Regions from separate parts of the Staphylococcus lloydii genome, predicted to be linked through region 1. Evidence: predicted binding sites of a transcription regulator. Region 1 holds the regulator's gene; the other holds the start of a gene.
What was found. Region 1 encodes LexA, which represses DNA repair genes until DNA is damaged. Its sites were predicted from a motif close to CGAACATATGTTCG; they were not measured.
Positions count from the first base shown of each region.

Region 2: uvrB (excinuclease ABC subunit UvrB) is a predicted target of LexA. The motif match lies at 5,451-5,464, and genes of this name have one in related genera.

Region 1 is NZ_CP064056.1:1,519,919-1,527,849, reverse strand. It holds gene ISP08_RS07470 (amino acid permease) at 1-242, opposite strand, end outside; gene ISP08_RS07465 (catalase) at 461-1,948, shown strand; gene rpmG (50S ribosomal protein L33) at 2,261-2,410, opposite strand; gene rpsN (30S ribosomal protein S14) at 2,619-2,888, shown strand; gene guaC (GMP reductase) at 3,078-4,055, shown strand; gene ISP08_RS07445 (CAP domain-containing protein) at 4,066-5,088, shown strand; gene lexA (transcriptional repressor LexA) at 5,294-5,917, opposite strand; gene sosA (DNA damage-induced cell division inhibitor SosA) at 6,059-6,304, shown strand; gene ISP08_RS07430 (DUF896 domain-containing protein) at 6,407-6,664, shown strand; gene tkt (transketolase) at 6,743-7,931, shown strand, end outside.
Region 2 is NZ_CP064056.1:2,029,481-2,037,411, reverse strand. It holds gene secA (preprotein translocase subunit SecA) at 1-1,623, shown strand, start outside; one part of gene prfB (peptide chain release factor 2) at 1,780-1,851, shown strand; one part of gene prfB (peptide chain release factor 2) at 1,853-2,896, shown strand; gene ISP08_RS10005 (CHAP domain-containing protein) at 3,257-4,195, shown strand; gene ISP08_RS10000 (YfbR-like 5'-deoxynucleotidase) at 4,442-5,083, shown strand; gene ISP08_RS09995 (CsbA family protein) at 5,089-5,325, shown strand; gene uvrB (excinuclease ABC subunit UvrB) at 5,597-7,579, shown strand; gene uvrA (excinuclease ABC subunit UvrA) at 7,589-7,931, shown strand, end outside.

The sequences.
Region 1 (7,931 bases):
CGAGCTGAATATGAACTAAAAGATCCTGAAACAGGATAGATAGTAGCTAACTCTCCGATAGATGACATTAAGAAATATAACATTATCCCTATAATTAAATAAGCTAGTATGGCGCCACCTGGGCCAGCTTGAGAGACGACACTTCCTGTTGCTACAAACAGGCCAGTCCCAATTGCACCGCCAATAGCTATCATTGAAATATGCCTTGAACTAAGGCCACGACTTAATTTATTTTGTGCCATAATTAGTCTCCTAATTTATTTATTTACAGACTATTGTAATTGTTTTGGAGGCTATTAGCAATTACTTTTTTATAACTTTAAAGCAATAAAGAATATTTTTTTCTGAAAAATCTGATTTTAATTTGATATAATTTTGGTTTTCTTGATTAAAAAGTGGGTATAGATTAAAATAAGTTGTAGATAATAATTATTATTATCTAAAAAGAGGGGGAATACATATGGCTAATAATAAAAAATTAACAGGTCTTTTTGGAACTCCAGTATCAGATAGAGAAAATTCATTAACAGCTGGCCCTAGAGGTCCATTATTAATGCAAGATTGGTACTTTTTAGAACAAATGGCTCATTTTGATAGAGAAGTAATACCAGAAAGACGTATGCACGCTAAAGGTTCAGGTGCATTTGGTACTTTTACTGTTACAAATGATATAACAAAATATACATGTGCAAGTATCTTTTCAGAAGTAGGTAAACAAACAGAAATGTTTGCTCGTTTTTCTACAGTAGCAGGTGAACGAGGCGCTGCCGACGCAGAACGCGATATTAGAGGTTTCGCATTAAAATTCTATACAGATGAAGGGAACTGGGATTTAGTTGGTAATAACACACCAGTATTCTTCTTTAGAGATCCTAAATTATTCGCAAGTTTAAACCATGCGGTTAAAAGAGATCCACGAACAAATATGCGAAGTGCACAAAATAACTGGGATTTTTGGACGTCATTACCAGAAGCGTTACACCAAGTAACGATTTTAATGACTGACAGAGGTATTCCAAAAGGTTTCCGTAATATGCATGGTTTCGGTTCACATACTTATTCAATGTATAATGATAAAGGTGAACGTGTATGGGTTAAATTCCATCATAGAACTCAACAAGGCATTGAAAACCTACAACCAGATGAAGCTGCTCAAACGATTGCTCATGATAGAGAATCATCACAACGTGATTTATTTGAAGCAATTGAAAATAAAGATTATCCAAAATGGAAAATGTATATCCAAGTAATGACTGAGGAACAAGCACGTAACCATAAAGATAATCCGTTTGATTTAACAAAAGTATGGTATAAAGGAGATTATCCTTTAATTGAAGTAGGAGAATTTGAATTAAATCGCAATCCTGATAACTATTTCCAAGACGTAGAGCAAGCAGCATTCGCGCCAACGAATATAGTACCAGGACTTGATTTCTCTCCTGACAAAATGTTACAAGGTCGTATTTTCTCATATGGTGACGCTCAACGTTATAGATTAGGTGTTAACCATTGGCAAATACCAGTTAACCAACCTAAAGGCGTAGGAGTAGAAAATATTTGTCCATTTAGTAGAGATGGTCAAATGAGAATTTTAGATAATAACCAAGGTGGCGGACCACATTATTACCCTAATAGTGAAGGGGCATTTGAAAGCCAACCTGAATATAAAAAACCAGGTCTTGAAGTAGAAGGCGAAGCATATGAATACGACTTTAGACAAGATGATGACAATTACTTTGAACAACCAGGTAAATTATTTAGATTACAATCTAAAGAACAGCAAGAACGTATCTTTGAAAATACAGCAAATGAAATGCAAGGCACTACATTAGAAGTTCAACATAGACATATTCGTCATTGTTATAAAGCAGACGAAAACTATGGTAAAGGTGTAGCAAAAGCGTTAGGTATTGATATTAATGACGTAGATCTACAAGTTGCTGATTAATAAAAAGAAAATAGTTAAAGACTTTGCGGCGTAAAAGCCCATAATAAAAGTAAGAGAGTTAATCCATTACGGGTTAGCTCTCTTACTATTTAGTAACTTATGATACTGTCGTTATGCTTATATTGAATGTGATTCAAAGTTAGCCACTATTATGCTAAGTGGCAATTCACTTGTGGTTACAATTGAAGTTTTTAATTACTCAAATGTATTTTTTCTTCTATAATATAGAAGATTTTGTTTAGTAAAAATAAAAATCACCACATGTGTGGTGATTTTTGTCGTATTAAAAAAGATAAGATTAAATTAATGCTTTTACTTCGTTTCGCGATGTAACGTATATTTGTTTAATCTTGGGCAGAATTTTTTCAATTCAATTCTTTCAGGATTAGTACGCTTGTTTTTTGTAGTTATATAGTTACGATCGCCGCATTCAGTGCAAGCTAAAGTTATGTTTACGCGCAAAATATAACATCCTTTCTCTAATTAGTAATGTTTACGATTTAAAATTTTATCATAAGGTAATATTAAGCGCAATAATTCAATGATAAATTTTGAAATAAATCAATTCATCCAAATCATAATACGTAGAATGAAATTTTATTGTTGCGAAATATAAATTATATGATAATATTAAAACGTAACGATTACGATTTGAAAGGAGAAAATTATTATGGCAAAAAAATCTAAAATCGCAAAAGAGCAAAAGCGAGAAGCGCTCGTTAATAAATATTATGAATTACGAAAAGAATTGAAAGCGAAAGGTGATTATGAAGCTTTACGCAAATTACCTCGAGATGCTTCGCCAACGAGATTAACACGTCGTTGTAAAGTTACAGGACGACCTAGAGGCGTGTTGAGAAAATTCGAAATGTCTAGAATTGCTTTTCGTGAACACGCACACAAAGGCCAAATTCCTGGTGTTAAAAAATCTAGTTGGTAAATTCGTACTAAAGTCCGTTTACATTTAATATAAAACAATGTATATTATCTATTGGTACTAGAAAGCAACATTGATTGTTCGTAAAAATCGTTGTTTTTAATAGTTGAAACTACGATTTTGTTCATTAATGTGCGAAAAAACTTACCATTAAATAGTTGTTTTAATAAAAATGTTAGGGGTTTATGTATTATGAAAATTTTTGATTATGAAGATATCCAACTTATACCGAATAAATGTATCGTGAATAGTAGGTCAGAATGTGATACTACAATAAAATTTGGGCCAAAATCTTTCAAGTTGCCTGTAGTTCCTGCTAATATGCAAACTGTAATGAATGAATCATTAGCTGAATGGTTCGCTCAAAACGATTATTTCTACATCATGCACCGTTTTGATGAAGAAGCGCGTATTCCATTTATTAACAAAATGCAGGAACAAGGTTTATTTGCGTCAATTTCAGTAGGAGTTAAAGAACGTGAGTTTGGATTTGTTGAACAACTTAAAGCAGAAAACGCAATTCCAGAGTACATTACAATTGATATAGCTCATGGACACTCTGATTCAGTTATTAATATGATTAAACATATTAAAAAACATATACCTGATACATTTGTTATTGCTGGTAATGTTGGTACTCCAGAAGGCGTACGTGAGTTAGAAAATGCTGGTGCAGATGCTACTAAAGTTGGTATTGGACCTGGTCGTGTTTGTATTACAAAAATTAAAACAGGTTTCGGTACTGGTGGCTGGCAATTATCAGCATTAAATCATTGCAGTAAAGCAGCGCGTAAACCAATTATTGCTGATGGTGGTATAAGAACGAATGGTGATATTGCGAAATCTATGCGTTTTGGAGCGTCTATGGTAATGATCGGCTCATTATTTGCTGCCCACGAAGAATCACCTGGTGAAACAGTTGAATTAGAAGGTAAATTATACAAAGAATACTTTGGTAGTGCTTCTGAATTCCAAAAAGGTGAACATAAAAACGTCGAGGGTAAAAAAATGTTTGTTGAACATAAAGGGTCTTTAAAAGATACTTTAGTAGAAATGCAACAAGATTTACAAAGTTCAATTTCATATGCTGGCGGCAACGATTTAACTTCATTAAGAAAGGTAGATTATGTAATAGTACGTAACTCTATTTTCAACGGTGATAAAGACTAAATTTTAGTAGGTGTTGAACATCCGAAAACTATTATTTTATATTGTTTTATTTCTAGGGTTAATAATTGTTTTACCTATTAAAGAACCTGACTTTATGATGCATGTCCAACAACAAGCTAGAACTAAAATTGATGCTTGGACAAATAATGACAATACTGCTAATAATGTATTGAAAGTTCCAAGCGAACAAGAATTTGCGTTAAATAATATTCAAATGAATATGACGAAATCACAGGTTGAAAGTAAATTAGGTAAAGCACAAAGGATAACAACGAACGAATACGGTACTAAATGGTATAGTTATCATACAAAAGACTATCATGATTTTGTTATGGTAAGTTACATTGATAATAAAGTTAATGGTTTGTATACTAACCAAAACTTAATATCATCACAATCTCAGATAAAATATGGTTCTCCTAAAAATGTAGTGCGTCAACGTTTGGGTAAACCTATTACTGAGAAACGTAAAGGTAACGTACGATACGAAATTGATAATAAAGAATATGATACCTTTAAAAAACATAATATTTATACAACAGCATTTTATGACAAACACAACAACAATAATTTAACATCGATTTTATTGGTAAGTAATCAAATGGAAAATCGTTTGCGTAGTCAATATGGTGCGCCATCTGATGATTTACAAAAGAGTTTCGAACTACAAAATTTTGATCTTGTTAATGCTGAACGCGTGCAACACAACTTATCAACTTTAACTTATAATGCTGCAATATCTAATACTGCACGAAAACATAGTAAGGATATGGCAAAGCATGACTATTTTGATCATACGGATTTAAATGGTAACTCCCCATTCGATAGACTTAAGTCAGATAATATCGATTTCAATGCAGCTGGTGAGAATTTAGCCTATGGTCAAGTTGATAGTATATACGCTCATGAAGGATTAATGAATTCACTCGGTCATAGAAAAAATATTTTGCGCACAACTTACAATAAACTAGGTGTTGGTGTAGCATTCAATTCTGATAATCAACCTTATTGGACTGAAAATTATACAAATTAAGGTTTATCAAAATTTTTTCAGGGTATCTTTATTTAGTAAGGATGAGATGCTTATGAAAGCTAAAAAACAAAAGAACAAAGACGATATATTAGAAAGAATTAAAGACGTCTTAGAAAAGAAATAAGCGATTGCGCATATGCACAATCGCTTATTTTTATTGTTTAGATAACAAGATATTTAATTTTATGAGAGTGTCTAGTGTAAATTACATTTCTCTAAATAAACCAACAACTTTACCAAGCACTGTTACTTGTTCTAAATATATAGGATCCATTGTACTATTTTCTGGTTGCAGTCTATAACGTGTTTTTTCTTTATAGAATCTTTTGACTGTAGCTTCATTTTCTTCTGTCATAGCTACAATAATATCTCCATTTTCGGCAATAGTTTGACTTCTGACGATAACTTTATCTCCATCTAAAATACCAGCTTCAATCATACTATCTCCGACAACGTTTAGTATAAAGATATCGCTATTATGTGTTGATGTGAAATGTTCTGGTAAAGGGAAATATTCTTCGACATTTTCAACTGCAGTAATAGGAATACCAGCAGTTACTTTACCAATGACAGGCACATGTATCGTTTCTTCAGTATTAACAGATTCACCTAATAATTCAGAAACAATTTCTATAGCACGTGGCTTTGTAGGATCACGACGAATGTAACCTTTTTCTTCTAATCTTGATAAATGTCCATGGACTGTTGAGCTCGAAGCAAGACCTACGGCTTCTCCTATTTCACGAACACTAGGTGGATATCCTTTAGATTGAACGATTTGCTTAATATAATCGAAAATTTCTGTTTGACGTTTAGTTAATTCTCTCATAATAGGCACTCCCTAAATTAATTTGTCTTAATTATAGCATGTGTTGTAACCTTTTACAAACATTTGTTCGTTTTTATGTTGACATAGAACAAGCGTTCTGATAAATTATTAATACAAACAAACGTTCTAGGAGTGAAGAAAATGACTAAACAATATATAAACCAATATAAAACTTATTTAATCGTACTTTTAGCCACTATGATACTATGTACAATCTTTTTGCTATCAGTAGATTTTAACAATAAATCAGAACAAACGTACGAAATGACGGACCATAAAATAACAAATCAATCAAAGGATACATTAGCAAATGAAGTAAAAGCCAATGAAAATAGCGACGAAAATGACGAACATACACCGAACCAAACGATTGCAATAATTCGATAACAACCTTATATAGATAGATATGGTAAAGTGAGCGAAAACATTTAGTTTCGTTCACTTTTTTGATACTATTTGTTAAGAGTAACAAAGCATGGAGGTATTGCTATGAGTAATAAAGAAGTTGATATTGATAGAATTAATGAATTAGCAAAAAAGAAAAAAGAATCTGGCTTGACTGAAGCTGAAGCGAAAGAACAATCAAAGCTTAGAGAAGCCTATTTGCAATCTTTTAGAAAAGGTTTCAAACAACAAATTGAAAACACAAGAGTGATTGATCCAGAGGGTAATGATGTTACGCCGGATAAAGTTAAACAGAAATTAGATAAAAAAAATGAAACTGAACAAGATAATAACAAAAACTAATCTTATTTTTTTAAATTAATAGATAAATAAGTTATAATAGTAGTTGTGTTATGCTACTTAAGAAAGGAAGTCGTTTAGATGTTTAATAAAAAAGACCAATTAGCTGTTGATACTATTAGAGCTTTGAGTATCGATGCTGTTGAACAAGCAAACTCAGGGCACCCAGGTTTACCTATGGGCGCAGCACCAATGGCGTATACTTTATGGACTCGCCACTTGAATTTCAATCCCCAATCAAAAGATTACTTTAACAGAGACCGTTTTGTATTATCTGCAGGTCATGGTTCTGCTTTACTTTACAGTTTATTACATGTATCAGGAAGCTTAGAACTTGAAGAATTAAAACAATTTAGACAATGGGGTTCTAAAACACCAGGTCATCCAGAATTTAGACACACTGATGGCGTTGAAGTAACTACTGGTCCACTAGGACAAGGTTTAGCTATGTCAGTTGGTTTAGCTTTAGCTGAAAAACATTTAGCAGGTAAATTCAATAAAGAAGATGCTAAAGTTGTTGACCATTACACTTATGTAATTGCTTCAGATGGTGATTTAATGGAAGGTATTTCTCACGAAGCAGCATCATTTGCTGGTCATAATAAATTAGACAAATTAATCGTTTTATATGATTCAAATGATATTTCACTTGATGGTGATTTAAATAAAGCTTTCTCTGAAGACGTTAAAAAACGTTTTGAATCATATGGTTGGAACCACATCTTAGTTAAAGATGGTAATGATTTAAATGCTATCGATAAAGCAATCGAAAAAGCTAAAGGTCAAGATGCACCAACAATGATCGAAGTTAAAACAGTTATCGGTTTTGGTGCACCAAATAAAGAAGGTACACATGGTGTCCATGGTGCTCCTTTAGGTGAAGACGAAAGAAACCTTGCGCTTAAAAATTATGGTTTAGATCCAGAAAAACGTTTTAATGTTCCAGAAGAAGTTTACGAAATCTTCCAAGAAAACATGTTAAAACGCGCAAATGAAAATGAAGAAGCATGGAACAAATTAGTTGAAGAATATGCTTCAAAATATCCTGAATTAGGCGAAGAGTTTAAATTAGCTATTAGCGGTAAATTACCAGAAAATTATCGTGATGCTTTACCTGAATTTGAAGCAGGTCACAGTGGCGCATCTCGTGCTGACTCTGGCGAAGTTATCCAAGCAGTTAGTAAAACTGTCCCTTCATTCTTTGGTGGTTCAGCCGATTTAGCTGGTTCAAACAAATCAAACGTTAAAGATTCTGATGACTTTAATGCTA
Region 2 (7,931 bases), 510 kb from region 1:
GTAACTTTACAACGTGACGTAGACTATATGATTAATGATGGCGAAATTTTAATTGTAGACCAATTTACGGGTCGTACAATGCCAGGCCGTCGTTTCTCTGAAGGTTTACACCAAGCAATTGAAGCTAAAGAGGGCGTAAAAATTCAAAACGAATCTAAAACAATGGCTTCTATAACATTCCAAAACTTCTTTAGAATGTACAACAAACTGTCTGGTATGACTGGTACAGCTAAAACTGAAGAAGAAGAATTTAGAAACATTTATAATATGACGGTTACACAAATACCTACAAACAAACCGGTACAACGTAAAGATAAGCCAGACTTAATTTACATTAGTCAAAAAGGCAAATTTGATGCGGTAGTCGAAGATGTTATTGAAAAACATAAAGAAGGTCAACCTGTCCTTTTAGGTACAGTAGCTGTTGAAACAAGTGAATATATTTCAAATTTACTTAAAAAACGTGGTATCCGTCACGATGTATTAAATGCTAAAAACCATGAACGCGAAGCGGACATCGTTGCAAACGCTGGTCAACGTGGTGCGGTTACAATCGCGACAAACATGGCCGGCCGTGGTACAGACATCAAACTTGGCGATGGCGTAGAAGAATTAGGTGGCTTAGCAGTTATTGGTACTGAACGTCACGAATCGAGACGTATTGATGACCAACTAAGAGGACGTTCAGGTCGTCAAGGTGACCGCGGGGACAGCCGTTTTTACTTATCATTACAAGACGAATTAATGGTACGCTTTGGTTCTGAAAGATTACAAAAAATGATGGACCGTCTAGGTATGGACGATTCAACACCGATAGAATCTAAAATGGTATCTCGTGCTGTCGAATCTGCACAGAAACGTGTTGAAGGTAATAACTTTGATGCACGTAAACGTATTCTTGAATATGATGATGTATTACGTAAACAACGTGAAATCATATACAGTGAACGTAACAGTATTATCGATAGCGAAAATAGTAGTGAACTTGTAAATTCAATGCTTCAATCGACATTAGAACGTAGCGTTGCACACTATATAAATGATGACGAAGAAGAACCAGACTACGAACCGTTCGTAAATTACGTCGACGATGTATTTTTAAATGAAAATGAATTAAACGTATCTGAAATAAAAGGTAAAGATAGCGAAGACATCTATCAACTTGTATGGGAAAAAATCGAAAAGGCGTTGGCTCAACAAAAAGAAGAAATTGGTGAGCAATTTGATGAATTTGAACGTATGATTTTATTACGTTCTATCGATACACATTGGACTGACCATATTGATACAATGGATCAACTTAGAGAAGGTATTCACTTACGTTCTTATGGTCAACAAAATCCATTACGTGACTATCAAAACGAAGGTCATCAACTATTTGATACAATGATGCAACAAATTGAAGAAGATGTTAGTAAATATATCTTGAAATCTGTCGTTACGGTAGAAGATGACATAGAAAGAGATAAATCTACTGATTTTGGTAAAGCCGAACATGTCTCAGCAGAAGATGGCAAAGAAAAAGCCAAAGCACAACCTTACGTTAAAGACGAACATATTGGCAGAAATGATCCATGCCCTTGCGGTAGCGGTAAAAAATACAAAAACTGTCATGGCGCATAAAATGACTCGACTGGAGTATGTTAATGTTTTTAACATACTCCAGTCTTTTTCAATACTCAGCCAACGTTTTGAAAATTTATATATAATGATATACTTTTAAAGAGCAAGTTTATTAAATAGTGAACGTTAATTAAACGCTAATAGGAGCGATGTACAATGGAATTATCAGAAATGAAAAGAAACTTAGATAGTTACGAAGCTAAATTAGAACAACTTAGGGGGTCTCTTTGACTTAGAGGAAAAAGAGACAAATATTCAAGAATACGAAGAAATGATGGCAGACCCTACATTTTGGGATGATCAAAATAAAGCGCAAGATATTATCGATAAAAATAATGCGTTAAAATCTGTTGTTAATGATTTTACTGCTTTAACTGATGAATTAGATGATATGTCAGCTACTCATGAGTTATTATTAGATGAAAACGATGAAGATATGAAAGAAGCTTTAGAAAGCCAAATAAATGAATTTAACGGTAAAATTGAACGCTTTGAATTACAACTATTACTAGATGGACCATATGATGCAAATAATGCGATATTAGAGTTACATCCTGGAGCAGGCGGTACAGAGTCTCAAGATTGGACGAGCATGCTTTTAAGAATGTACCAGCGTTATTGTGAACAACAAGGCTATAAAGTAGAAACTGCTGATTATCAACCGGGTGATGAAGCAGGTGTGAAGAGTGTGACAATCATCGTTAAAGGCCACAATGCCTATGGTTATTTGAAAGCTGAAAAAGGTGTTCATAGATTAGTGCGTATCTCACCATTTGATTCTTCTGGTAGACGTCACACTTCATTTGCTTCTTGTGACGTTATCCCTGAATTTAATAACAACGAGATAGAAATTGAAATCAATCCAGACGACATTACAGTGGATACGTTCAGAGCTTCAGGTGCAGGTGGTCAGCACATAAACAAAACGGAATCTGCAATTCGTATAACCCACCATCCAACTGGTATCGTTGTGAATAACCAAAACGAACGCTCACAAATTAAAAACCGTGAAGCAGCTATGAAAATGTTAAAAGCCAAATTGTATCAATTAGAATTAGAAGAACAAGAAAAACAAATGGCTGAAATTCGCGGTGAACAAAAAGAGATTGGCTGGGGTAGCCAAATTAGATCATATGTTTTCCATCCATATTCAATGGTCAAAGATCATAGAACTAATGAAGAAACCGGTAAGGTTGATGCAGTGATGGACGGAGATATCGGTCCATTCATGGAAGCATATTTACGTAATCAAATGGCAAATGCTGAAAAATAATAAATAAATTGCTACAAAGTATAAAGTCGTAACCACATTGCTATCATTAGGCTATTAAACATGGCACTAAGGCGATAAGTAATTGAGGTGCGACTTTTTTATCGATTTGCTTCGTAATGAAATGTATGAATTATATCTTTTTTAGTTTGAAAACTTTGTGGTTTCATATGTAATTTTCCATTAGATTTATTAACCAATTGACATAATAGATTTCTAAAAACGTTGATTTAAAGCATGGTTGCATCATTTATTATTTATAAAATTAACGCTTTTATTACAGCTTGATAACAGTGCCATGCGGTTAAAAAAAGTATGCTATATTAAAATCACAAAATCGGTTAAAAAGGATTGAATAACACCATGAAAAAAACGATCACGAGTTCTGTTTTTTCTTTATCATTAATTGGTTTAATAGATCATACAGCTTCGGCCAGTCAGAATCACCAAGTTGCTGAAGGAGAAACACAACTGAGTACATTAGCAGAAAAATACGCTTCAACAACGTCAGACATTATTAAATTGAATGGTCTCGCAGAAAGTACATCACATGTTGCAATAGGTACTACTATCTTATTACCTGACCAAGATATTGTAGAGGTGAAAACGGGGGACACCTTATATAAAATCAGTGAAAAATATAACGTTTCCTTAGCAGAAATTTATAAGTTAAACCCTAACGTATCTGAAGTGCTGCAAGTAGGACAACTTATTGCAATTACGGAAAAAGGTTCCGCACACTTATCGCCATATAATTTGCCATATAATCGTAATTTAAGTACTTCCGCGCCATCATCTCCACCTACTATGACTTTGTCTCCAATTAACACGACTGATTCTAGTGAGCAATATGTAAATTCATATCAAACACAATATACAAAAAACGACCATGTAAATACACATCCTTATCAATATGAGGTAAGTCAATCTAACGAATATCAACAGCCATCGTACAATAAGGAAAATAATGATTTGGCAGGAGATAATAATTATTACGATTGGGGCCAATGTACATATTATGCATTTGACCGTCGTCAACAATTAGGTAAATCAATTAGTTCGTTATGGGGTAATGCTAATAATTGGGCTTCAGCAGCGCAAAATCAAGGATTTAAAGTAAATAATAAACCTGAGGTAGGTGCAGTTTTTCAAACAACTGCTGGACCGCTTGGTCATGTAGGTGTAGTTGAAAAAACGAATAAAGATGGTTCTATTGTCGTTTCTGAAATGAATTGGCAAGGTTTCGGACAAAAATCATACCGTACAATTAAAAATACTGCAGCTTATCAATATATTCATTAATACAAAATGATGACTATAACTATGATATGTCCACATTTATTCTTATTGCTTGATAATTATGTTTTGTAATAAGAAGGCGCGTGAATATTTTAGTTATAGTCATTTTATTTTTGAAAATTACACCTAAACACTGCATAATTTAAGTTAAGCAAACCCGATAATGTTGTATTGGGATATTAATCACATTTGCTTCAATTAATAGAAACAAGTATAATCTTTATTTAAATATACGAGGAGGCATGTGTCATGGGTGTACATCAATATTTTAAACGTTTATCCGACTTAGAGACGTTAATTAGACTGCCAGGGAAGTTTAAATACTTTGAACATAATGTAGCGGCGCACTCGTTTAAAGTTACGAAAATTGCGCAATATTTAGGTACTGTTGAAGAGTACCAAGGTAATACAGTAAATTGGAAGAGTTTATATGAAAAAGCACTAAACCATGACTTTGCTGAAATATTTACCGGGGATATCAAAACACCTGTGAAATATGCGAGTGGTGAATTAAAAAAATTATTCTCGCAAGTTGAAGAAGAAATGGTCGAAACGTTTATTAGTGAAGAAATACCAGACCATTTTCAAAATATTTATCGTGAAAGACTACAAGAAGGTAAAGATGACTCGTTAGAGGGTCAAATCCTATCAGTAGCAGATAAGATTGATTTATTATATGAAACATTAGGTGAAATACAGAAACGAAATCCAGAGCCGTTGTTTTATGAAATTTATGAAATGTCTCTAGAAACGATTACACAATTTGACCACCTTTATTCAGTTCAAGATTTTATAGACAATATCGTTCCAGAAATGTTGCAAGAAAAATATATTCCAAAGTCAGAATTATATGATACAACGATGAGTATTATCAATAAAAGAAATGAGTGAATAATATGATATGGTACATACTCGCTGCATTTTTCCCTTGTGTATTAGTCATTTTATTTAGCGTATTGACTAGAAGTAAATGGGTCGGAACAATTTTAACGTTAGTGTTAATAGGTGTATCCGTTCAAAAGGGATTCTTTCACGATGAATGGATCATTTTTATCGATGTAGTATCCATTTTGGCAGGGTATATCATTATAGATAATTTACAGTTTCATAAAAAAGATGACGATTATGATTAATCGATACAACAAACAGTAAAATTGATTGTTATGTCCAAATACCTTTATAATATATACATTCGCAAACAAACATAGTGCACAACCTATGTTTGTTTTTTATTTGAGCAAAAGTAAGTTCACAACAACGAACAAATGTTTGTATTAAAAGTAGCAAATCTGTTAAAATAGTGTATAACTAATGTAGAATTATGGAAAATAACATGTTAAATACGAACAAGTTTAAATAAATAAAGACAGTAATGCGATAATAAATAGGAGGCATGTGTCACATATGGAACATTACCCATTTAAATTAGCTTCTGATTTTAAACCTGAAGGCGATCAACCTCAAGCTATACAAAAAATTGTCGATGGCATCAATGAAGGCAAAAGACATCAAACATTGCTAGGTGCTACAGGTACTGGTAAAACGTTTACGATGAGTAACGTTATTAAAGAGGTTGGTAAACCAACACTCATTATCGCTCACAACAAAACATTGGCTGGTCAATTGTACAGTGAGTTTAAAGAATTTTTCCCTGAAAACAGAGTGGAATACTTTGTTAGTTATTATGATTATTATCAACCTGAAGCTTATGTGCCTTCTACAGATACTTTTATTGAAAAGGATGCATCTATTAACGATGAAATAGATCAATTACGACACTCAGCAACAAGTGCTCTGTTTGAACGCGATGACGTTATCATTATTGCTAGTGTAAGTTGTATTTATGGTTTAGGTAATCCAGATGAATATCGAGATTTAGTCGTTAGTGTAAGAGTTGGTATGGAAATGGATAGAAGTGAATTGTTACGTCAATTAGTAGATGTGCAATATACGCGTAATGATATTGATTTCCGCCGTGGTACATTTAGAGTACGTGGCGATGTCGTTGAAATTTTCCCGGCGTCTCGTGAAGAAATGTGTATCCGAGTTGAATTTTTCGGTGATGAAATAGATAGAATTAGAGAAGTGAATTACTTAACTGGAGAAGTCATACGCGAACGCGAACACTTTGCTATTTTCCCAGCATCTCACTTCGTAACCCGTGAAGAAAAAATGAAATCAGCTATCCAACGTATAGAAGATGAATTGGCTGAACGCTTAGAAGAATTAAGATCTGAAAATAAATTATTAGAAGCTCAAAGACTTGAACAACGTACAAACTATGATTTAGAGATGATGCGTGAGATGGGCTTCTGTTCTGGTATTGAAAACTATTCAGTCCATCTAACTTTAAGACCATTAGGTTCAACACCATATACATTATTAGATTACTTTGGTGATGATTGGCTTATCATGGTCGATGAATCACATGTTACATTGCCACAGGTACGAGGGATGTATAACGGAGATAGAGCACGTAAACAAGTGCTCGTCGATCATGGCTTTAGACTACCTAGTGCCTTAGACAATAGACCGTTAAAATTTGAAGAGTTTGAAGAAAAAACAAATCAACTGGTATATGTGTCTGCAACGCCTGGTCCTTATGAATTAGAACATACAGACGAAATGGTAGAACAAATTATTCGTCCAACTGGATTGCTAGACCCTAAAATTGAAGTACGTCCTACTGAAAATCAAATCGATGACTTATTGGGTGAAATTCAGGAACGTATCGACAAAAATGAACGTGTCCTCGTTACCACTTTAACGAAAAAAATGAGTGAAGATTTGACAACTTATATGAAAGAAGCAGGTATTAAAGTCAATTATCTTCATTCCGAAATTAAAACATTAGAGCGTATTGAAATTATAAGAGATTTACGTATGGGAACTTATGATGTCGTTGTCGGAATTAACTTGTTAAGAGAGGGTATAGATATTCCAGAAGTTTCATTAGTGGTTATTTTAGATGCTGATAAAGAAGGCTTTTTACGTTCAGAACGCTCATTAGTACAAACTATTGGTCGTGCAGCACGTAATAGTGAAGGTGAAGTAATTATGTACGGCGATAAAATAACTGACTCTATGCGTTTTGCTATTGATGAGACAGAACGTCGTCGTGAAATACAAACAGCATATAACGAAAAATATGGTATTACACCAACTACAATTAACAAGAAAATTCACGATGTTATTAGTGCCACTGTTGAAAGTGATGATACTAATGAACAACAGCAAAAAGAACTTCCTAAGAAAATGACTAAGAAAGAACGCGAAAAAACAATTCAAAATATAGAAAAAGAAATGAAACAGGCAGCAAAAGACTTAGACTTTGAAAAAGCTACTGAACTCAGAGATATGTTATTTGAATTAAAAGCAGAAGGGTGACATTAATATATGAAAGAACCATCTATTGTAGTTAAAGGGGCGCGTGCCCATAATTTAAAAAGTGTAGATATTGAGATTCCTAAAAATAAATTGATTGTCATGACTGGTCTTTCTGGGTCAGGTAAATCCTCACTTGCCTTTGATACGATTTATGCAGAAGGTCAACGACGTTATGTTGAATCTTTAAGTGCGTACGCACGTCAATTTTTAGGCCAAATGGATAAACCAGATGTAGATACGATTGAAGGTTTGTCACCTGCAATATCAATCGATCAAAAGACTACAAGTAAAAACCCTAGATCTATCGTAGCAACAGTAACGGAGATATATGATTATATTCGTTTGTTATACG